4 regions of the Lysinibacillus sp. fkY74-1 genome follow, and region 1 is predicted to be linked to each of the others. Evidence: riboswitches for the same ligand, from Rfam matches in the RefSeq annotation. Region 1 holds a riboswitch; each other region holds the start of a gene.
What was found. Region 1 has a riboswitch for S-adenosylmethionine ahead of ACE1MS_RS18105 (methionine ABC transporter ATP-binding protein). Riboswitches for the same ligand answer to the same signal wherever they lie in the genome.
Positions count from the first base shown of each region.

Region 2: linked by a shared signal. The riboswitch ahead of ACE1MS_RS01730 (O-acetylhomoserine aminocarboxypropyltransferase/cysteine synthase family protein) and the one ahead of ACE1MS_RS18105 (methionine ABC transporter ATP-binding protein) in region 1 are both predicted to bind S-adenosylmethionine.
Region 3: linked by a shared signal. The riboswitch ahead of ACE1MS_RS02085 (MetQ/NlpA family ABC transporter substrate-binding protein) and the one ahead of ACE1MS_RS18105 (methionine ABC transporter ATP-binding protein) in region 1 are both predicted to bind S-adenosylmethionine.
Region 4: linked by a shared signal. The riboswitch ahead of ACE1MS_RS19990 (bifunctional homocysteine S-methyltransferase/methylenetetrahydrofolate reductase) and the one ahead of ACE1MS_RS18105 (methionine ABC transporter ATP-binding protein) in region 1 are both predicted to bind S-adenosylmethionine.

Region 1 is NZ_CP170173.1:3,661,955-3,667,984, reverse strand. Features, by position in the region: gene ACE1MS_RS18130 (acyl-CoA dehydrogenase family protein) at 1-1,452, shown strand, start outside; gene ACE1MS_RS18125 (arsenate reductase family protein) at 1,639-1,995, shown strand; gene gcvH (glycine cleavage system protein GcvH) at 2,077-2,457, shown strand; gene ACE1MS_RS18115 (hypothetical protein) at 2,549-2,890, shown strand; gene ACE1MS_RS18110 (thioredoxin family protein) at 2,906-3,217, shown strand; SAM riboswitch class I at 3,274-3,377, shown strand; gene ACE1MS_RS18105 (methionine ABC transporter ATP-binding protein) at 3,461-4,489, shown strand; gene ACE1MS_RS18100 (methionine ABC transporter permease) at 4,479-5,147, shown strand; gene ACE1MS_RS18095 (MetQ/NlpA family ABC transporter substrate-binding protein) at 5,214-6,030, shown strand, end outside.
Region 2 is NZ_CP170173.1:345,265-351,294, reverse strand. Features, by position in the region: gene ACE1MS_RS01730 (O-acetylhomoserine aminocarboxypropyltransferase/cysteine synthase family protein) at 296-1,600, opposite strand; SAM riboswitch class I at 1,718-1,831, opposite strand; gene ACE1MS_RS01725 (glycerol-3-phosphate acyltransferase) at 1,987-2,619, shown strand; gene ACE1MS_RS01720 (DASS family sodium-coupled anion symporter) at 2,820-4,301, shown strand; gene ACE1MS_RS01715 (succinate CoA transferase) at 4,384-5,904, opposite strand.
Region 3 is NZ_CP170173.1:432,713-438,742, reverse strand. Features, by position in the region: gene ACE1MS_RS02100 (carbon-nitrogen family hydrolase) at 1-72, opposite strand, end outside; gene ACE1MS_RS02095 (aminotransferase class I/II-fold pyridoxal phosphate-dependent enzyme) at 169-1,332, shown strand; gene ACE1MS_RS02090 (PPC domain-containing DNA-binding protein) at 1,380-1,883, opposite strand; SAM riboswitch class I at 2,006-2,111, shown strand; gene ACE1MS_RS02085 (MetQ/NlpA family ABC transporter substrate-binding protein) at 2,201-3,031, shown strand; gene ACE1MS_RS02080 (methionine ABC transporter ATP-binding protein) at 3,136-4,161, shown strand; gene ACE1MS_RS02075 (methionine ABC transporter permease) at 4,154-4,816, shown strand; gene ACE1MS_RS02070 (enoyl-CoA hydratase/isomerase family protein) at 4,830-5,609, shown strand; gene ACE1MS_RS02065 (alpha-hydroxy acid oxidase) at 5,624-6,030, shown strand, end outside.
Region 4 is NZ_CP170173.1:4,039,996-4,046,025, reverse strand. Features, by position in the region: gene ACE1MS_RS20005 (SEL1-like repeat protein) at 1-1,174, shown strand, start outside; gene ACE1MS_RS20000 (globin-coupled sensor protein) at 1,804-3,096, shown strand; gene ACE1MS_RS19995 (protoporphyrinogen oxidase) at 3,288-4,682, shown strand; SAM riboswitch class I at 4,785-4,884, shown strand; gene ACE1MS_RS19990 (bifunctional homocysteine S-methyltransferase/methylenetetrahydrofolate reductase) at 4,974-6,030, shown strand, end outside.

The DNA.
Region 1 (6,030 bases):
CATGGTGCACATGTAGGGATTGGCTCATTACCAATCGTGCTATTCGGTGGCGAGAATCAGAAGAAAAAATATTTACCTAAGCTTGCCTCGGGTGAATTAATTGCTGCTTATGCTTTAACAGAGCCAGGTTCAGGCTCGGATGCTTTAGGGGCAAAAACAACTGCGAAACTAAACGATGCAGGCACACATTATATTTTAAATGGTGAAAAGCAATGGATTACAAATGCGGGCTTTGCAGATGTATTTGTTGTTTATGCTAAAATTGATGGTGATAAGTTCTCTGCCTTTATTGTGGAACGTACATTCAATGGTGTTTCAGTCGGTCCTGAGGAGAAGAAAATGGGGATTAAGTCTTCATCTACCCGTACACTTGTGTTAGAAGATGCAGAAGTGCCAGTAGAAAATTTATTAGGTGAAATTGGTCGTGGGCATGTCATTGCCTTCAATATATTAAATATCGGTCGCTATAAACTAGGGGTTGGAACAATTGGTGGATCAAAACGCGCATTTGAGCTAGCGGTACAATATACAAACCAACGTCAGCAATTTAAAACAAAGCTATCTGACTTCAACCTAACAAAAGAAAAATTATCAACAATGGCTTCTCATTTGTATGCATCAGAGTCATTAAACTATCGTACTGTGGGTTTATTTGAAGACCGTTTAAGCCAGCTAAGCCCAGAGGAGCAAAAGGAAGGAAAAGTGATTGCAGGTGCTATCGCTGAATATGCGATTGAATGCTCCATTGCTAAAGTATTTGGATCAGAAACATTAGATTATATTGCAGATGAAGCTGTACAATTACACGGCGGTTATGGCTTTATGGCTGAATATGAGGTAGAGCGTATATACCGTGATTCTCGTATTAATCGAATTTTTGAAGGTACAAATGAAATTAATCGCATGATTGTACCAGGTACATTTATGAAAAAGGCACTAAAAGGTGAGCTGCCATTATTACAGGTTGCGCAAAATTTACAGCAAGAGCTTCTAATGCTAATGCCAGAGGATATTGGCACTGAGCCACTAGCTCAGGAAAAATACTTAGTGAAAAATGCCAAGAAGATTGCTGTATTAGCTGCAGGCTTAGCCGCACAACGCTTTGGTGCGAAGCTTGACCAAGAGCAAGAAGTATTAGTGAATATTGCTAATATCGCTAATCAATTATTTGCAATGGAATCAGCTGTATTACGCACAGAAAAAGCGATTGCTCGTGATGGCGTTGAAAAAGCACATCAAAAATTGCTATACACTCAAATTTTCTGCCAAGAAGCATTTGCAGAAATCGAAAAAGAAGCAAAAGATACAATTCTGGCTTCCGCAGATGGTGATGCAGCACGTATGACATTATCTGCATTACGTAAATTAACACGTAATAATCCATACAACCTCATTACGAAGAAACGTGAAGCATCTGTGAAATTAATTGAAGCAGAAAAATATATCGTTTAATCGTAGGAAAATGCTAGCTATCCGTAAGTGGGTAGCTAGTTTTTTATTGTGCCAAATAAATTATTTGTCAAAGTAACGGATAAAAATACAAAATGGATGGATAGACTTACGGAAATGAGCGAAGTTCCACCATTCTCGATGATTATGATGGTATACTACAGAAAAAGACAGCAAAGGAGCATTTTAATGACGATTCAATTTTTCCATTATCCCAAATGTACAACATGTAAAAAAGCGCAAAAGTGGTTAAATGATCATGACGTTTCCTATGAAGAGGTACATATCGTAGAGCAGCCGCCAACAAAGGATGAAATAACAGCTTTATGGCAAGTCAGTGGTCTTCCTTTGAAGAAGTTTTTTAATACTTCAGGCATGAAATATCGTGACCTTGGTTTGAAGGACAAGCTAGCTGATATGACTGAGGAAGAACAGCTTGAGCTACTTGCTTCGGATGGGATGTTAATAAAACGTCCACTCGTAACAGATGGAAAAAAAGTAACTTTAGGGTTTAAAGAATCCGATTTTGAGCAAGCTTGGATATAGCCGTTTTTATTCTTGTTTTTATAGGAGAAGTATGGCACACTGAAAGTGAATATATTACATAATTATGGAGGGGTTTTTTGCATGAGCACACCGAAAGACTTACGTTACTCTGAAGAGCATGAATGGGTTAAAGTAGAAGATGGAAAAGTACGTATTGGTATTACGCACTTCGCACAATCTGAATTAGGAGATATCGTTTTCGTTGAGCTTCCACAAGTTGGCGATGAAATCAAAACGGATGATCCATTCGGTAGCGTAGAATCAGTAAAAACTGTTTCTGAATTATATGCACCAATCTCAGGTACTGTAGTTGAAGTTAATGCAGATTTAGAAGATAGCCCAGAATTCGTTAATGAATCACCATATGAAAAAGCATGGATGATCGTCGTAGAGCCTGCTGATGCATCAGAAGTTGATAAACTTATGACAGCTGAACAATACGAAGAGATGACAGCAGAATAAGACAAGCCATAATCAAAAAACGTCGGAAACTACCGGCGTTTTTTATTATATAATAACGTATAAGTGGGAATGTCTAAATGGAGGTGGCGTAATGTTCGATGGGAAATGCTTGATAGTAGAAGGACGCTCAGATAAGCTACAAATTGAGCCAATTTTAAACGAGAATGTTACAATACTATGTACGAATGGAACAATTGGTGTGCATCAATTAGAAGAGCTAATCGATCCCTATGAGGGCTATGAGCTATTTACCTTTTTTGATGCCGATACTTCAGGCGATAAGCTACGTGCATTAATGGACAGACATTATCCTGAAGCAGAGCATTTACGGACAATGCCAACATATAAGGAAGTAGAAACGACACCTAGAAAAGTGTTAGCCATGATTTTACTTCGTGCGCATTTCTCAATCCATAATGAATATATTTTGTAAGGTTGCGTGAACTAAATGGAAGAATGGTCGAAAGAGCAGTGGGAAACGGCATTACAGTCCGGAGAAAAAGCTGCGTTTTATTTATATACACCGATGTGCGGTACTTGTGCAGTGGCATCAAAAATGATGTCAATTGTAGAACAACTATTACCTCACCTAAAGCTAGGGAAAGCAAATATTAATTTTTTGGAGCAAATTGCTTTTGAGCATCAAATTGAAAGCGTTCCGTGCTTACTTGTTTGTGACGGTGGCAAAGTGACAGAAAAGATTTATGCTTTTCAATCCGTACCTTTTTTGTACGAATTGTTAAAAAAATCAATTGACTGAACTTTATTAGCGTGGTAAAGTAACAAATATATTACTAAAACATTAAATATATCGAACTCTTATGAAGAGCGGCGGAGGGAAGTGCCCTATGAAGCCCGGCAACCATCACATAGTGAAAAGGTGCCAAATCACCCAAAGATTTTTCTTTGAAAGATGAGAGAACGGTTCAACGTATAATACGTGACCCCTTCTACTTGTCTATAAGTGGAGGGGTTTTTTTATATAAGAAAAGGAGTATTCGCTATGATACAGCTTCAAAATATAACGAAGAAATACAAAACAGCAAATGGCGAATTAACGGCAGTCAAAGATGTTAACCTGACTATTAATAAGGGTGAAATTTTTGGCATTATCGGCTATAGTGGCGCTGGTAAAAGTACGATGATTCGTTTACTTAATGGTTTAGAGAAACCAACAACAGGAACAGTAACAGTGAACAATCAGGCTTTTTCATCGATTAAAGGTCAAAAGCTTAGAGCAGCTAGACAAAAGGTTAGTATGATTTTTCAACATTTCAACCTACTTTGGTCACGAACAGTTGCAGAAAACATTGCCTTCCCATTAGAAATCGCAGGTGTATCAAAAGCTCAACGTGAGGCACGGGTGAAGGAATTGATAGCACTTGTTGGCCTAGAAGGTCGTGATCAAGCATATCCATCACAGCTCTCTGGTGGACAAAAGCAACGTGTAGGGATTGCGCGAGCATTAGCCAATAATCCAGAGGTTTTACTATGTGATGAGGCTACATCTGCTCTAGACCCTGAGACAACAGATGCCATTCTTGATTTACTGGTGGATATTAATGAACGTTTAGGGTTAACGATTGTCCTCATTACTCATGAAATGCATGTCATCCGCAAGATTTGTCATCGTGTAGCAGTGATGGAGGCAGGCGAAATTGTAGAGCGTGGAGAAGTATTGCAAGTTTTCCAGGCTCCTCAGGCTGCCATTACTAAGAAATTTGTAGCACAAATTACCAATACAAAGGAAACACAGGATACAGTAGAACAAATCAAAGCAAATTATCCAACTGGACAACTTGTCAAATTGATTTTTGTTGGTGAAAAAACAGAACAGCCAGTTATTTCACATCTAGTGAAGCAATTCGATGTGGAAGTAAGCATTGTACATGGGAATATTTCGCAAACCAAAAATGGTGCATATGGTACTTTCATTGTGCAAATTGATGGGCCGAAAGCAAACGTGACTGAAGCCTTAAGCTATTTAAATACAGTGGAAGTGCAAACGGAGGTGATTGCAGATGCTAACTAATCTCTTTCCGAATGTAGACTGGGATAGCATGTGGCAGGCTACATATGAAACATTATATATGACGGCCATTTCAACAGTTATTACATTTATTCTAGGGTTAGCCATTGGGATTGTTCTGTTTTTAACTAGTCCGAATCAGTTATGGGCTAATAAAATTGTTAGTTTTTTAACAGGGTCACTCGTTAATATATTCCGTTCTATTCCATTTATCGTGTTAATTATTTTATTAATTCCATTTACTAAGTTTTTACTTGGTACAATCCGTGGAGCCAATGCTGCTTTACCTGCTTTAATTATCGGTGCGGCTCCGTTCTATGCGCGTATGGTATTAATTGCGCTACGAGAAATTGATAAGGGTGTTATTGAAGCAGCTCGTTCAATGGGGGCTAAAACAGCCACAATTATTTGGAAAGTACTGATCCCTGAATCATTACCAGCACTCATTTCGGGTATTACTGTTACGGCTGTAGCACTTGTCGGTTATACAGCAATGGCAGGGATAATCGGTGCAGGGGGTCTCGGGAACTTAGCCTTCCTAGACGGTTTCCAAAGAAATCGTCAAGATGTGACATTAATGGCAACTATTTTGATCTTAGTAGTAGTCTTTATCATCCAATGGATAGGTGATTTCATTACAGAAAAAATGGATAAACGTTAATAAAACTGAGGTTATTCCGGTTCTTACCGCTAACATATTTTCATTAAAATAAAGGGAGTGTCATACATGAAAAAGTTATTAACAGGATTATTTTTATCAATACTTGTACTAGCATTAGCAGCTTGCGGTACTGATAAAAAAGAGGATTCAAATGCAGCATCTGGTGATAAAACAGATAGTAAAGAAAACGTTACTTTAACAGTGGGAGCTTCTAATACACCACATGCAGTAATTTTAGATAAAGCAAAACCGATTTTAGCTGAGAAAGGTATTGACCTTAAAGTAGAAACATATACAGACTATGTGCTACCAAACCAAGATTTAGAATCAAAAGAGTTGGATGCAAATTACTTCCAACATATTCCGTATTTAGAGTTGCAAATTAAAGACAATGGCTATGATTTCGTCAATGCTGGTGGTGTTCATATTGAGCCAATTGGTATTTACTCTAAAAAGTATAAGTCTTTAGAAGACCTTCCAGAAGGCGCAACAATCTTACTTTCTAACTCGGTATCAGACCACGGTCGTATGCTGTCATTATTAGAAGCTAAGGGCTTAATTAAATTAAAAGATGGTATTGATAAAACAGCAGCAGAAATTAAGGATATAGAAGAGAATCCTAAAAACTTTAAATTTGATGCGAATACAGCACCAGAAATGCTTGTACAAATGTACGAAAACAATGAAGGGGACGCAGTACTTATCAACTCTAACTTTGCTATTGATAATGGCTTAAACCCTATTGAAGATGCTATTTCTCTTGAAGACAAAGAGTCACCATACGTTAACATCATCGCAGTACGTGCTGGAGATGAAACAAGACCTGAAATTAAAACATTATTAGAAGTATTAACTTCTAAAGAAATCCAAGACTTTATCTTAG
Region 2 (6,030 bases), 1.3 Mb from region 1:
GTAGCCACTGGCTATGTAACTACTCTCCTATCTATTCAAAAGTGGGGGAGCACTTATGAAAACAGTTACCTTTTCCAAGAGGTTTTTCCGTACACTTAACTTATTTCCAAGTATATAACAAGGTTTTAACAAAGTCAATAATGCATATAAAAATACTCGGTATTATTTTTTGAAAGGTTCTGACAATGAACGGGTGCAATAATTGGTGGATGTAGCAACGTTTAACATATACCAAATGAGGCTATTCGAATGAGAAAATACGTAAACGCTACAACATTCACCGCTCTATTCTATATTAAGCTTCTATTGTTTGTTCAGCTACTGCTGTTGCCTGAGTAATAGCCTGCTCTAAATCTGCAATGATGTCCTCCACTGCCTCTAAACCGATCGATAGGCGAATGAGCGATTCGGTTACACCAGCTTGAATTAGTTCATCTGCTGATAATTGTTGATGCGTAGTAGATGCTGGATGGATAATTAGCGACTTAGCATCACCTACATTTGCCACATGTGAAAACAGCTTTACATGATCAATAAGCTTTCGTCCTGCTTCACGTCCACCTTTAATGCCAAAGGTAAGCACTGAACCGAAGCCATTTTTTAAATATTTTTTCGCCAACTCATGTGTTGGAAAATCTTCAAGGCCATTATAATTTACATACTCCACAGATGGGTGGTTGCGTAAATATTCAGCTACAGCTAAAGCATTTTCATTATGTTTAGGGATACGCAAATGAAGCGTCTCTAAACCTTGTAATAGATTGAAAGCTGCATCTGCACTTAATGTTGGGCCAAAATCACGTAACAACTGTACACGTAGCTTTGTAGCAAAAGCTGCAGAGGCTGTATCGATTCCATAGCGTAAACCATGGTAAGAAGCGTCCGGCTCTGTAAAGCCTGGGAATCGACCACTAGTCCAATCAAACTTACCAGCGTCTACAACAACACCACCTAAAGTTGTACCATGACCACCTATCCATTTAGTTGCTGAGTGAACTACCACATCTGCACCATAATCAATAGGTGTGGAACCATAAGGAGAAGCAAATGTACTATCAATAATTAATGGCAAGCTGTGGTCATGTGCTATCTTAGCTACTGCTTCAATATCTAAAACCTTTAAGCTTGGATTACCGTAAACTTCAGCGAAGACAGCTTTTGTTTTATCGGTAATGGCAGCCTTAAAATTTTCTGGGTTTGTTTCATCTACAAAAATCGTTTTAATACCATAGTTTGGTAATGTATTAGCGAATAAATTATACGTACCACCATATAAAGAACTAGCAGCTACAATTTCATCACCTGCTCTAGCTAAATTTAAAATAGAAAATGCAATAGCTGCTGCACCAGATGAAAGTGCTACTGCTGCTGTTCCACCTTCTAGTAAAGCCACACGCTTTTCAAAAACATCCACTGTCGGATTCGTAATTCGTGTGTAAATGTTTCCAGCTTCCTCTAAGGCAAAAAGACGTTGCGCATGAGCAGTGTCTTTAAAAACGAAAGCAGTTGAACGGTAGACAGGAACTGTTCTAGAACCTGTCACAGGGTCTGGCTCTTGACCACCATGTAACAGCAGTGTTTCTGGTTTAAAATTTGTCATTGTGTACCTCCATTTGGTTATTTTTTTTACGATGGTACCGGAGATGAGGAGGATTTTTCTGTAGAAAACAAAAACCCTCTTCAGCTAAGAAGAGGGTTGCGGTTGCAAGTTTTCCTCCCCTTATCTGCCAGATCCAAGTAAGAATCTGTAGGAATTAGCACCTTAGTAAGTTCATCACCTACTGGTTGCCGGGCATCATAGGGCCTATCCCTCCGCCGCTCTTGATAAGAGTATGAGATTCAATTTCCATCGTTGTTACAAAGTATAAGCATAGAGTTTTTTTCTGTCAACATCTAAATTTTATTTTTTCCGAAACTTCTGTCTGCTCTTTTACGTAATATGAACGCATACACTATTTTAGAAAAAAATTTGAAAGGAGTATTTTTATGGTAAAAGCCGTGATCTTTTTTCTAGTTGTTGGCTACTTGATTGGCTGTATTCACGGCTCTAAAGTGGCACAATTTTTATCCGGGGTTGATTTAAAAAAAGCTGGCCATGGCAATGCTGGTGCCTCTAATGCTACGCTTTCACTCGGCTGGAAATATGGCGTTTTAGTAGCTCTTATCGATATTGGAAAAGGCGTCGTAGCCATCGTCGGTGCACATTTTTATTTAGCAGATGCAACACATTTAACAGCAGAACAAATATGGCTCCTCACCTACTTGATAGCTGCAGGGGTTATTTTGGGGCATAATTTCCCTTTTTATATGGGCTTCAACGGTGGAAAAGGAACTGCCTCCATCATTGGAATTTTACTTGCGGTTGATTGGAAGATTGGTTTATTTGCACTTATTCTATTTGTTATTTTATCTTTCGCAACGAACTATTTAATTGTTGGTGTATTAGAGTTTTACCTCGTTTTTTGTACCGCTACTTATTTATGGATTCCTGGATTAGGCCCAACCATTATTGCCATTCTACTTTTTGGTATTGCTATTATTTTGCACTTTGAAAATATTAAACGTTTAACCAATGGAACAGAGCCTAAAGTTACTTCTGCCTTCAAGAAAAAGAAATAGTATTTCCCGAGAGAGATTTGTATTTTTTATGACCACAAATTTTCTCTTTAATTACTATTAAAGCTGTAAACTGACATATTTTTCTTCCTTTCATTCTATATAATAAATGGATGAATTCTTATCTTAAAAAAACATTTTGTTGACCGATGTTAAGGATAATAACCGTCATTTTTACGTAGACGTAGAAGGGATGAGAAAATATGTCTTCACCTAAACAAGCAGCAACGAAGCGTAATCTAAAGCCTTTATGGATTGGGTTGGCTTTTGCTTTATTAATTATTATTATTTTTTTACCTAATAACGGTGAGTTACCTGTAGCTGGGCAGCGCGCTTTAGCCATCTTAGCTTTCGCGGTCATCCTTTGGGTAACTGAGGCCGTTTCATATCCTGTTAGCTCTGCAATGATTATTGCACTCGTCACCGTTTTACTAGGTCTTGCACCCTCCATGGATGATCCCACAGCACAACTAGGTACCGCTAGCGCCTTAAAACTATCATTAAGTGGTTTTAGTAATTCTGCTGTCGCCCTAGTAGCAGCTGCTCTTTTTCTAGCAGCAGCTATGCAAATTACCAATTTGCATAAACGACTTGCTCTCTGGATTCTTTCACTTGTAGGAACAAAAACAAAAGCTATTGTTTTCGGTGCTATATTAGTTTCCATTGCCCTTGCATTTTTTGTTCCTTCAGCTACTGCACGTGCTGGCGCAGTAGTCCCTATACTTCTTGGAATGGTCGCAGCATTTGGTTTACCGCGTGATAGTCGACTTGCTGCTTTGCTTGTTATTACTTCTGTACAAGCCGTTTCCATTTGGAATATCGGTATTAAAACTGCGGCAGCGCAAAATATGGTTGCTTTAAATTTCATCCAAGAGCAATTTAATGTAAATATTTCATGGGGTGCTTGGTTACTTTATGCTGCCCCATTCTCGATTATTATGTCAGTAGCCTTATTTTTCATTATGATTACGCTTATTAAGCCTGAGACGAGCAATATTGATGGTGGTAAAGAAGTCATCAAGAAACAGCTTGCTGAGCTTGGACCATTAAAAGCACCTGAAATTCGATTGATCATTACATCATTAATTTTACTATTTTTCTGGGCTACGGAAGGCAAGCTCCATCCATTTGATACAACAACGGTTACAATTATCGCCATTGCTGTTCTACTAATGCCTAAAATCGGCGTTTATTCGTGGAAGGAAGTTGAACCTCATATTCCTTGGGGAACAATCATTGTCTTTGCAGTTGGTATTATGCTCGGAACTATTTTACTGAATACAAAAGGTGCATCATGGTTATCAGATAAAGTTTTTGGTTCACTCGGTCTAGATACAATGCCAATTCTTGCTACCATTGCTATCGTAACATTATTTAATATTCTTATTCATTTAGGTTTTGCCAGTGCAACAAGCCTAGCCTCTGCACTTATACCTGTGTTTATCGTGTTAGCTTCCACATTAACTGCTAATGTAGATCAGGTTGGTTTTGTTATCGTCCAACAATTTGTTATTAGCTTTGGTTTCCTATTGCCAATTAGCGCACCACAAAATATGCTTGCCTACGGTACAGGAGCATTTACAACAAAGGATTTCCTGAAATCAGGTATTCCATTAACGATTCTCGGCTTCCTCCTAATTCTGCTGTTCTCTGCAACTTATTGGAAATGGATTGGCCTATTGTAAAGCATTAATCGTCTTAGATAGATTTATTAACTAAAAGGCCTTGAGGGAGCAGCTGTCCTTCAAGGCCTTTTGTATTAGAACTCTATTTTGATAAAGCTGGGTCTTTCATTGTTCCACTTTTTGCGTAATTGACATGCCATGACAGCGCTTTTTCAAGATCATGCGGTGTATGATGTCCACCAGTTGTCTCATTAGCGTCATTAAAGTATTGCCATAGCTGCTCACGATAATCAGGGTGTGCACAATGATCAATAATTAGTCCCACACGTTCCTTTGGAGCAAGCCCTCGTAAATCAGCTACTCCCTGCTCTGTTACGATAACATCAACATCATGCTCTGTATGATCCACATGCGATACCATTGGGACAATGCTCGAAATATTGCCACCCTTTGCATAGGATTTAGTGACAAAAATTCCCAAACGCGCATTGCGAGCAAAGTCACCAGACCCCCCTATACCATTCATCATTTTAGTACCAGAAACATGCGTAGAATTAACATTTCCGTAGATATCAACTTCTAATGCTGTGTTCACTGAAATCAAACCGAGTCGACGAATGATTTCTGGCTGGTTTGAAATTTCTTGCGGACGCAATACTAATTTATCCGCATACTTTTCAAAGTTCCCATAAACACGGTTTCCTACTTGTTCAGAGAGGGTAATGGAAGTAGCAGAAGCAAAATTCACTTTTCCTGCATCGATTAATTCAAATACTGCATCCTGAAGTACTTCTGAGAATACTTCTAAGTTCTCAAACTCAGAATCTTTAAATCCAAGTAATACCGCATTCGCCACTGATCCAACCCCAGATTGAATTGGACGCAAGCTTGTTGTTAAACGGCCCACTTTAATCTCTTCACGCAGGAAGTTTAACAGGTGATTAGCCATAATATCTGTTTCCTCGTCAGCAGGAACAATTGTTGATGGGGCATCTAAAATGTCAGAAACTACAATACCTTTTACTTTATTCAAGTCTAATGGAATACCAATTGTACCAAGACGATCAGACACATTTTGTAAAGGAATTGGGTCACGTTTCCCTTGTTGTGCAGGAACGAAAATATCATGTACGCCCTCTAATGCATCAAGCTGTGCTACGTTTAATTCTATGATGATTTGATCTGCCTCTTGCACAAAAATCGGAGAGTTACCAACTGAAGTTGTAGGAATTAATAAGCCATCTTCTGTAATAGCAGCCGCTTCAATAATTGCAAAATCAATAGGTCCTATAATGCCTTGACGAACTAACTCCGCATTATGAGATAAATGCGCATCCACAAATGTGATATCACCACTATTAATTTTATTACGAATACCAGCATCTGCCTGGAAAGGTCCTCGTTTGCGAATAACGCCAGCTTCCGCTAGGTATTGGTCTACCTCAGGGCCAAGAGATGCGCCTGTATATATATCTACCTGGAAGCTCTCTTTTTTTGCTTTCTCTACAAGCGCAAGAGGTACGACTTTTACATCCCCAGCACGAGTGAAACCGCTCATCCCTAATACCATACCATTCTTAATCCAAGATGCTGCTTCTTCTGCTGTTACAACCTTGCCCTGTAATTGCTCATGGCGAAGCTTTTTCGCTAACTTTTCTTCCATTCCTTATTCCTCCATCCCACTTTATTTTTGTTCAACTAGTATTTGGTTCCATTATCTCTGTCATCAAAATTACCTCTGCTTCAAACAAATCTGCAGGAGGCTTTATCCTTAATCAAAAGAGCTACC
Region 3 (6,030 bases), 1.4 Mb from region 1:
GTCCTCCGCCCGTATAAAATTTTCTTCTACTTTGCCGAAGCCAATGTTTAACTGAATACAACCGATTTTCATAATAATTCCTCCTATAGACAATTAACAAAAAAAGTAATACTATTTGCTTCATATTCTTTAATAATAATTATTATATTCTGAAAAAGGTGATCATGCATGGAATTCTCGAAAAAACTACAGCAATTACCCACTCAATTTTTTGCGGCGCTTGTCCAAAAAGTAAACAATGCCTTGGAAGAAGGACGCGATGTGATTAATCTTGGTCAAGGAAATCCCGACCAGCCTACGCCTACTCATATTATTCAAGCATTACAGGGAGCAGCTGAAAATCCTCAAAACCACAAATATTCGCCATTTCGTGGTATCGCCGAACTACGTCAAGCGGCTGCCGACTTTTATAAACGGGAATATGATGTGGAGATTAATCCCGATACTGAAGTAGCGATTCTTGGTGGCACAAAAATTGGTCTTGTTGAGCTACCTTTGGCTGTGTTAAATCCAGGGGATACAATGCTATTACCAGACCCTGGCTATCCAGACTACTTATCAGGTGTTGTATTAGGTGATGTAAATTTTGAAGTGTTGCCACTTTTTGCTGAGAATCATTTCTTACCTGATTATGATGCCCTACCTAAAGAAGTTAAGGAAAAGGCCAAGTTACTGTACTTAAATTACCCAAATAATCCTACGGGTGGTACAGCAACACTTGAATTTTTTGAAGAAACTGTTCGCTTTGCTAAGGAGCATAATATCATCGTATCACATGATTTCGCATATGGTGCAATTGTATTTGATGGCAATAAGCCTATTAGCTTTTTACAGGCCAATGGCGCAAAAGAAGTTGGAATCGAAATGTACACATTATCAAAAACTTATAATATGGCAGGTTGGCGTATAGGCTTTGCTGTTGGTAATGCTGATTTAATTGCTGCGATTAATCTTATTCAGGATCATTTGTTTTGTAGTCAATTTCCAGCTATTCAACAAGCAGCAGCTATTGCCCTTACATCTTCACAGGAATGTGCAGATGAGCTAAGAGCTACCTATGAGCGTCGTCGAAATGTTCTAATCGAAGAAGCGCATAGAATTGGCTGGCAAGTAACAGCACCAAAAGGCTCCTTCTTTGCCTGGCTCCCTGTCCCATTAGGTTTTACAAGCGAACAATTCGCCGATATATTGCTCGACAAAGCTGATATTGCAGTAGCCGCAGGTAATGGCTTTGGTCAATATGGGGAAGGCTATGTGCGTATTGGCTTGCTTGTAAGCGAGGAACGTTTACGAGAGGCCATCCAAAGAATTGAGCAATTGAAATTATTTTAACATGTAACCATATAGAGTCCTGTAGCTTTCACTAGCTACAGGACTTACTATTTTTCAATTTCCCTTGGAAAATCTAACCCATGTTCTAATGGATAAAATTGTACGTGACCTGTTTCATCATCCATCTGACGGATATGCTGAATGCCTTGCACTTCTGCCAGTACTACATCTGCTGTTATGACGATATTTCCGCCCTTTATAAAATGACCGCCTGAAACCACTCCCCATTGATCACTCATGGAACCATGGAAATGCGTTTCATATCCTGCATCACGCTTACAAACCACTCCTGAACCTTGGATAAACTCGAGTGGCCCCTCTTTCTCTACCACATCACTAAATCGAACTTTAATGTGGGAGGTTTCATCGGGTACTAAATAAACAAAGCTACTTTTTTGAAAACTACCAATACAACTAATAATGGTTGCTGAATCAATATTATTCTCTTCACAAAGTGCCTCTATTCCTTCAATGATGTCTGTCCCCATGAGAAGACGTGCACTAATCACCTTACCAAATGAACCTATGCCATAATTAACTCTTACTGGCATTCTTCCCCCTCCTTCGCGACAAAATATTATAACAATATAAAAAATTTCAAAAATATTTATTGACTTACTATACCCTATAAATTATATTAGTTCTATCGGAAATACAAAAATATAATATGAATCTCTTATCAAGAGTAGCTGAGGGACTGGCCCTATGAAGCTCGGCAACCTCCTTTTATGAAGGAAGGTGCTAAATCCTGCAAACGAAATTCGTTTGATAGATAAGAGAGGACTTTTTTTCATGAGCCTCTCTTAATTTATAAGAGAGTTTTTTTATTTTCAAAAAACCGATAAAACAATTTTTGGAGGTAGTTTTCATGAAGAAGAAAAATAAATTTTTAGTAGGTTTAGCAAGTCTTACATTAGTAGCAGCACTAGCGGGCTGTGGCTCTAAAGAAGATAGTACAGGAAAAAGCGACGCTATCGATGAAAATAAAATTGTCGTGGGTGTCACTTCAGGACCTCATGAGCAAATTGCAGAGGTAGCTGCTAAAGTCGCAAAGGAAAAGGGGCTAGAAGTAGACCTAAAATCTTTTTCTGATTATGTTTTACCCAATACATCCTTAGCTGAAGGAGATCTTGATGCAAACAGCTATCAGCATAAACCTTTCCTCGATACTTTTAATAAAGATCACGATACAGATTTAGTACCAGTTGGCAAAACAATTTTAAATCCTATGGGGATTTACTCTGAAAAATATAAATCATTGGATGACGTTCCTGAAGGCGCAACATTTGGCTTACCGAATGACCCAACAAATGGAGCGCGAGCTCTCTTTGTTTTACAAGAGGCAGGCTATATTAAATTAAAAGATGGAGCGGACTTAACAGCATCTGTTCGTGACGTGGAAGAAAACAAAAAGAATTTAAAATTCATAGAATTAGAAGCCGCACAAATTCCTAAGCAGCTTAGTGAAGTAGATGTAGCTGCTATTAATACGAACTTTGCGCTGGAAGCTGGCATTAATCCACAAGAGGACTCTATTCTTTTAGAATCTACTGACTCTCCATATGTGAACTACATTGTCGTTCGTGCTGAAAATGAAAATGACCCAACAATTAAAAAATTCGTTGAGGCTTACCAGTCTGATGAAGTGCGCCAATTCATTGAAGAGGAATTCAAAGGTTCTGTAATCCCTAGCTGGTAATACATGCCAAAAGCTGATATAAGGCTGAGAATCTGCCAATTGTCCACTATGGAAATCGCGCAGATTCTTGCTTTTTAGAAGCTAAGAAAGGAGCAAGTAATCTGATGATTCAATTACAAAATATATCAAAAGAATATAAGACGAAAAAAGGCAGTATTAAGGCAGTGGACGGAATTAATCTTCATGTAAAAAAAGGACAAATTCATGGTGTAATTGGGTATAGTGGTGCCGGTAAAAGTACGCTTATTCGTTGTGTTAATTTACTAGAGCGTCCCTCAGCAGGCAAAGTTTTGATTGATAATGTGGATATTACTACCCTTTCACTTCATGACTTACGTCAAACACGGCAAAAGATTGGCATGATTTTTCAACATTTTAATCTCTTAAAGACAGCAACAGTTTATAACAATATTGCGGTTCCCTTAAAGCTACTTGGTTATAACGAAACAGAAGTCCAAAATCGTGTGGCTAAATATGCCGAAATTGTAGGTTTAACAGAAAAGCTAGATAGCTACCCCAATCAGCTTTCAGGTGGACAAAAGCAACGTGTCGCAATTGCACGCGCTCTAGCACAAGAGCCAGAGATTTTACTTAGTGATGAAGCAACAAGTGCCCTTGATCCTGAAACGACAGAGGCCATTCTTGAACTATTGTTAAAAATTAATCGTGAATTAGGAATTACAATCCTACTGATTACACATGAAATGAATGTTATTCAGAAAATATGTGATGAGGTATCTGTTCTAGAGGCCGGGAAAGTAGTTGAATTTGGTACGGCTATTGAGCTCTTTGCAAAGCCCCAACACCCTACTACAAGAAAGTTTTTAAGTACCATTTCACAGCGTAACTTAACTCCTTCTCTTATTGAGCAGCTAAATGTTTCAGGTAGCGTCATTCGTTTAACATTTCTTGGGGAAAGTACTGGGAAGCCATTATTAGCTGAAGTCAGCAAAGTATATGATGTACAACCAAACATCCTAACAGCCAATATTATTGAATTAAAAAACGGCATTGTCGGTAATATTGTGGTGCATTTAAACGGAGAGCCAAGCATTGTTCAAAAAGCGCTAACCTATTTTGCAGAGAATGGCGTTACTGTTGAAGAGTTAGGAGGAGAATTCCATGAATAATTTCTTTCATGATTGGTCTGAGGTTATTGGCAAAGCAATTATCGAAACATTTCAAATGGTCGGAATTTCATTATTCTTTTCCATTCTAATCGGTATACCTTTAGGTCTTTTAATTGTTTTAACACGACCTGGTCAATCCTTTGAAAATAAATTTTTCTATCAATTATTTAATTTAATCATCAATATTATCCGTTCAGTGCCATTCATCATCTTACTATTCTTCATTTTACCTTTTACAAAGGTTATCGTCGGTACAACGATTGGTGTTAAAGGCGTTATTGTTCCGCTTGTAGTTTATACAGCTCCTTATATTGCAAGACTGATGGAGTCAGCGCTTTTAGAGGTTGATTCTGGCGTTATCGAAGCCTACACAGCCATGGGTATTAAACGTCGCCATATCATTTGGCATGTATTATTACGTGAAGCACGCCCATCCATTATTTTAGGCTTAACGATTGCTACAATTGGATTGATTGGCGCAACAGCAATGGCGGGAATGGTTGGTGCTGGTGGTTTAGGCGACCTCGCTTACCGTTATGGTCATTTACGCTACGAGGTAGATGTCATGTATGCAACGGTGTTTATTTTAATCATCCTTGTACAAAGCATACAATCCATAGGCAACCGCATTTCAGCCAAATTGAAGAAAGACTAGGAGGAAGATATCCATGGCAACTGAGATTTATGTAGAGAAAAACGGCTATATCGCAACGCTAGTGTTAAACCGTCCCGACAAACGGAATTCTTTATCGAGAGCAATGTTCCAAGCGATCATAGACGAGCTAGAAGAGTTACGTACAGATATGTCTATCAAGCTATTAATTGTACGGGGTGTCAATGAAGTCGCCTTTTCCTCAGGCGCAGATATTAGTGAATTTTTAGATATCCGCTATGCGTCAGATAATGCTAAAGCCTATAATAATCTAGCTTTAAAGGCCATTGATGTCCTCTATAAATTTCCACATCCTACGATTGCCATGATTCAGGGCTTAGCGATTGGCGGCGGCTTAGAGTTAGCCAATGCATGTGACTTTAGATTGGCAACACCAAAGAGTAAGCTTGGCATTACCGCTGCGAACATTGGGATTGTCTATAATCTTGAAAGCACTAAACGACTTATAAATATTGTGGGTGTCGCGAAGGCTAAAGAGATTTTATACACAGCAAACATTTTTACAGCGGAGGAAGGAAAAAGCATTGGTTTGATTACTGCCCTTCATGAGCCACAGGAAATTGAAAATGCCACTTTGCATTTTGCAGAGCATCTTTTAAAGAAATCACCTATTGCCAATGCAGGTAGTAAAAAAATAATTCAAGCTATTGTGGATGGTGAAAATGAAGAGAGTGATGAACTGGCTCAATTGATTCTCGATTCATTTAGTTCTGATGATTATAACGAAGGTATTCAAGCTTTTTTAAATAAAAGAAAGCCTATTTTCAATAAATAAGTGAGGTAGTAACGATGACAAATACAACTGATGGTGACCTACTCTTAAAAAATATCACTGCCCAAGCGCCCTTCCCCATTTGCTTTGCAGATTTAGAAAAAGCAGTAGCTGAAAAAATTCCCGCCGGACCATTCGGCTACATTCGCTCAGGAGCTGGCGGTGAACAAACATTACGCAATAATCGTTCAGCTTTTGAAAAGTACTCCATTGTTCCCCGCTTTTTAAATGATGTTTCAAACGTTCATACATCCATTAATTTATTCGGAAAAACATATCCAACACCATTGCTCTTTGCACCTGTAGGCATGAACGGAATGGTTCACGAGGAAGGTGAACTTGCCGCTGTACGCGCTGCCCAGCAATTAAATATGCCCTATATTCAAAGCACAGTCTCCACCTATGCACTCGAAGATGTTGCCGA
Region 4 (6,030 bases), 380 kb from region 1:
TGAAGTTAACTTAACAGCCTTGCAAAAAATACTGTATCAAATAGTGCGAGGGTTATTAAAAGATCAGCAACAGCGACATTTACAAATTGTCCATTCAGATCAAACTCAATCTGTGCAGGATAATGTTTTAACGTTGTTAGCAGAGTATGATGATGTGTTGCGTGATGCCATTCCACAACCAATCTATATACTCATTTGGCAAATTTCATCCCTCGAAAGGTTAACAAGCAGAGTAGAAGTTGTAGATGATGTACTTGATGTTGTTGAATGGTATTTCGACCATCAGGATGATCAAGTCAAGATTTTAGATGAAGAAGATTTAGATCATGAGGTAATGATTGATTTATATAAAGAGGCGGTTGAAGATCAAGACACGGATGCACAATATCAGCTAGGGGAGTATTACAATGCTAAGGAAGGGAATTGTTTTCAACCTGAAAAATCATTAAAATGGTTCGAATTAGCCGCAGCCCAAGGAAATGCAGATGCTCAATATGTGCTAGGGAATTTTTATTTTGAGGGAGTCGGTGTTGAGGAGAATTACACGCAGGCCTTTTCTTTATATGAAAGGGCTGCTTTACAAGGGCATGCCGATGCTGCCAATAATTTAGCGGATATGTACTTTAATGGAGAGGGTGTGCCGCTGGATTTTACTCTGGCAAGAAAATGGTTTGATTTTGCAGCTAGTAAGAATGTGGCAGAGGCTATGTTTACGCTAGGAATTATTTATGAGCAAGGATTAGGAGTCAATAAAGATACAAATGCAGCTTTTAATATGTATAAAAAGTCTGCCGAAGCAGGATATGTGGAAGCGCAGTATCGTCTAGGGGGTATTTATCTAGAGGGGCGCCTTGATCAAGCAAAAGATATAAATCGAGGTCTATTTTGGTATGAAAGAGCTGCAGAGCAATTTCATATCGATGCCTTTTATGATTTAGGCTTTATTTGGAGTAAAGGTTTAACAGGCATCCGAAATATTGAAAAGGGCATTCATTGGTTTAAACAGGCTGCTCTACAAGGGGATGCAGATGCAAAGCTACAACTTGGTCATATATATAATAATGATGAAGGCATTGCTAGAAATCTGAAGGAGGCTCTTAAGTGGTATAGACTTGCTGCAGATGCTGGCATAGAAGAAGCGGCTAAAATAGTAGAGGAACTTAAGGGATTGTAAATTTTATATTAAAATTTCATAGCTCAATAAGATTATTTATACGAATGTATATAATGAACCTTTTGTATTGTTAGAGAGCTAGATATTAGGTATTTATGATTATTTAAAATAAAGGTATAAAATATTAATATAGTGAAATTCAATGATGATTGATCGAAAAATAGAAAAAAGGTAAAAAAAATAAGCATAATCAAACAAACAAATGAAACAAAAGGCTACCAATAATATTGTGGTAGCTTTTTTTTGATGATATTCATACAATGTAACAACAAGGACTTTATATACATATTATGTAAAATTATGGTAATGATAAAATTGACAGTATTTTTTAAAATGTTTAAGGTAAATGAGTAATTTTGAAATGAATCAAACATAAATAAATCGACTGTAGTCAATGTATAGAGAAGATCTGTTAGTTGGGTGCAAATTACCTTTTATTCATGATAGAACAATGTGTGACTGCTTTTTTGGGAGGAAGAAGTGTGACAAATGAAATAGCTGAAGCAAATGGGCTCATAGTAATATGCTAAGCTATTTATCGGTATTTTTTGTTGTATCAATCAATATGCTAAAAGGTATTTGTTGTTTCTCAGCCTAATAAAGTAAACGGGACGAAAGAGGGAAGATAAGTGATTTTTCAAAAACAGAGTAAGACGAAGGCGTTGGATTTACAGCAATATACGGTGAAAATGGATCTGTCTAATCGCCAATTAATGGTGAAGCAAATTGAAATGCTGAATGTAACGAAGCAGGACTTACAATATTTAAAAGCATTCCAGCCGTATGTTATGGACAATGTAGACCACATCGTAAACCGTTTTTACAATATGATCGGTACCGAACAACATTTGGTAAATATCATTAGTCATCATAGTTCTGTAGAAAAGCTTAAAGTAACGTTACGGCAGCATATTATTGAAATGTTTAATGGAACGATTGATGAGGTGTATTACCAAAGGCGTGTGAAAATTGCAAAGGTGCACGTCCATATTGGGCTTAGAACACAATGGTATATTTGCGCATTCCAAGATTTATCTCTCTCATTTATAGACTTGGTTGAACAGCATATTGGTCATCCGCAAGATCAGTTTAATACAATAAGAGCTATTTCTAAAATTTGTAATTTTGAGCAACAACTTGTTTTAGAGGCATATGAAAATACAGTGGAACAGCATAAAGAAAACATGGAACAAGAAAAAGAAGTAATTGAACGACAAATTGTACAATCTTCTGAATTACTTGCAGCCATTTCACAGGAAACCAATAGTTCATTTTGCAGACTAAGCGAGCAGTCTGGGGATATTGAACAATTGGCGAAGAGATCACTAGAAGTGTCTACTCTTGCTGAAAACCAAGCACTGGATGGACGTGAATGTTTAAAGAAACAATCACAAAATATGCACAATATTATTCAATCTCTTCATGATATAGAAGAAAATATTGAACAATTATCTGATATGTCGAAGGAAATGGAAACGATTATGAGTGTCGTTACCAATATTGCCAATCAGACTAATTTGTTGGCTTTAAATGCCGCTATTGAAGCAGCCCGTGCCGGAGAAGCAGGGAAGGGATTTAGTGTAGTAGCTGATGAAGTACGTAAATTATCCATTCAAACAAAGGAATCTGTCACGGCTGTTGCATTATTGCTGCAAAAAACGAGTGAACGCACAGAGAAGTTAGAGCAATCTCTCATTAATATCCAAGATGAGGTGGCATCTGGTGAGGATAATATGTTACACACGGAAGGTCAATTTACAAATATAGTAGGTGCAATGACAGAAGCAAAAGATCAAAATGATTGCATGGCGACGAAAATACAAGCAATTGCAGGTATATTAAGTGGGTTGGGTACTTCTTTTACTGAAGTAACGAACTCAGCAGAAAAATTAGCTAGCTTTGCCCAAAATTTAAAAAGCTAGACCACTAGTAACAATATTTAACACTATAGTACTCATTGTAATGTGTGTTTAGTAAGTATCATTCTTTTGAGCTAGAGTTATCTCACGGTTGAGATAGCTCTATTTTTGCTAAATTTGTAAAGGGTTTAACGTAATTTTCAATGAAAATAAGTTTATACTGTAGACAGAACTAAAAATAGGGGCGGTTTACTATGAAAACAGTTGTTGTATTAGGTGGCGGTATTACTGGGTTATGCACAATGCATTATCTACAACGTCAAGTGAAGGAAAAAAATTTAGATGTTCAGCTAGTGCTCGTAGAAAAAAATACATATTTAGGTGGTAAATTATATTCAGCCTATGAACAAGGTTTTATTATGGAAACTGGTGCTGATTCTATTGTAGCTCGCCATAAAGGTGTAATGGAGCTAGTGCAGGAGCTAGATTTTGAAGATCATCTCGTTTACAACGAAACAGGTATATCCTATATTTATACAAATAACGAGCTGCACGCCATCCCAGCGGATTCTACTTTCGGTATACCTATGAGTGTGGCATCACTTGAAGAAAGCACACTTATCTCTGATCAGGCCAAACAAGAAGCTTTAAAAGATTTAACTTTACCCAATGCAGGCTTTACAAAAGAAAGCTCGATAGGGGAATTTCTAACTTATTACCTTGGTGAAGAGCTAGTGGAAAATCAAATTGCACCAGTTCTAGCAGGTGTCTATTCTGGTGATTTACACCAGCTTTCTATTGCCTCCACTTTACCGTATTTAATTGACTATAAAAATGAATATGGAAGTATCATAAAAGGTTTTGATGCGAATCGTGAGCAATTTGTTAAAGCAGCTAATAAAAAATTTATTTCATTTCAAAATGGATTATCCTCTTTAATTGAGCGATTAGAGCAAACATTAACAGATGTAGACATCATTAAAGGTGTAGCCACAAGTCAGGTCAAAAAAATGGAGAACCACTATTTGATTTCCTTAACAAGTGGTCAAAACATTGAGGCAGATTATGTTGTTCTAGCACTACCAAATGAGGCAGTCCAAAGTATATTGCAGGACGACTCCTTAACACATTATTTTAATCAGTTTACTACAGCGTCAGCCATTACCATTTATCTGGGCTTTGATGTGCCTGATGCAAACTTACCAGCGGATGGTACAGGCTATATTGTATCTCATAATTCTGATGTCACTTGTAATGCAGCAACTTGGACGAGTCGTAAGTGGAAGCATACATCGAAAAACAATCAATTACTTGTGCGCCTATTCTATAAGAGTATAAATCCGGCGTATGAGCAGTTACGTGATATGACTGATGATGAATTGGCAGCGGTTGCTTTAGAAGATGTTCGAAAAAGCCTAGGAATCGATGAAAAACCAACCGTTGTGAATGTTACAAAGTGGATTGATCAAATGCCTAAATATGACTTAGCACATCGTGAAGCGCTGCAAGGCTTATTACTAGAGCTAAATGAAAACTACCCGAATTTATCGATAGCAGGTTGCTCTTATTTTGGAGTAGGTATTGGTGCTTGCATTCAAAATGGGAAAAAAATTGGTGAAGAGCTTGCGGAAGAACTATCCAATCTTTAAGTTTTTAAGCGGAAAAATTCTTTGTTGTGAGAAATAGTCTTGACTCATACGTCTGTAAACGATATGATTCTTTTAATTATTTAAAAAATTCATACTTAATAATTCTTATCAAGAGAAGCAGAGGGACTGGCCCATTGAAGCTTCAGCAACCAACTTTTTGTCAGGTGCTAAATCCAGAAGACCGTTGAGTCGAAGATGAGAAGGAACAATAATGATGAGTCGTTAAAGCCTTCTTTTTATATAAAAGAAGGCTTTTTATTATACAGAGATAGAGGAAGAGAGGCTAGATTTATGGGATTGCTGGAAAGGTTAAAAACACATGTATTGACGGCAGATGGTGCAATAGGCACAGTGTTGTATGGCTATGGATTGGAGTATTGCCATGAGGAAATGAATGTTCAAAGACCTGAATTAATTGAAAAGATTCATAGAGAGTACATTGCAGCTGGTGCTGATATCATTCAAACGAATACATACGGTGCCAATGCCATTAAATTAGCTCGCTATGGACTAGAATCGAGTGTCCAACGATTTAATGAAGCAGCTATTACTATTGCCAAGCGAGCAGCAGCAGATGGCGGTCAATTTGTTTTAGGAACAATAGGTGGTATTCGTGGTATTCGTAAAAGCGATGCCACATTAAATGACATTTTAAAGACCGTTGAAGAACAGGCAAGTGTGCTACTTGCAGGGAATCCAGATGGCCTTTTACTCGAAACCTATTACGATTTTGAAGAATTAACAGCAACATTAAAAATGCTACGCGCCAAAACTAATATACCGATAATTGCTCAAGTATCTATGCATGAGCCTGGTGTTTTACAAAATGGTATGTCTCTAAATATTGCACTACATGAGCTAGAGATTCTTGGTGCAGATATAGTAGGTGTCAATTGCCGTCTAGGTCCATATCATACGATTCAAGCCTTTGAGGGTGTAGAACTTCCAGAAAAGGCGTTTATGTCGGCCTATCCAAATGCTTCGTTATTAGATTTAGAGGATGGGCGTGTTGTTTATGAGTCGGAGGCTGATTATTTTGGTCGCGCTGCTGTCGAGCTGCGTGATCAAGGGGTACGCTTAATTGGGGGGTGTTGTGGTACGACACCAAAGCATATTGCAGCCGCAAAGAAGTATTTAGAGGAGCTATCACCAGTTAGTGAAAAGTATGCGAAACCTGCAAAGATTGAGATTGTTCGTGATGCAGAGCCAGCTAAGTATGAACCACTTCATGAAAAAGTAAAACGTGAGCGCTCGGTCATCGTGGAGTTGGATACGCCTAGACACTTAGAAATAGAAGGATTTCTTGAAGGGGCCAAACAACTATATGAGGCAGGTGCCGATGTAGTGA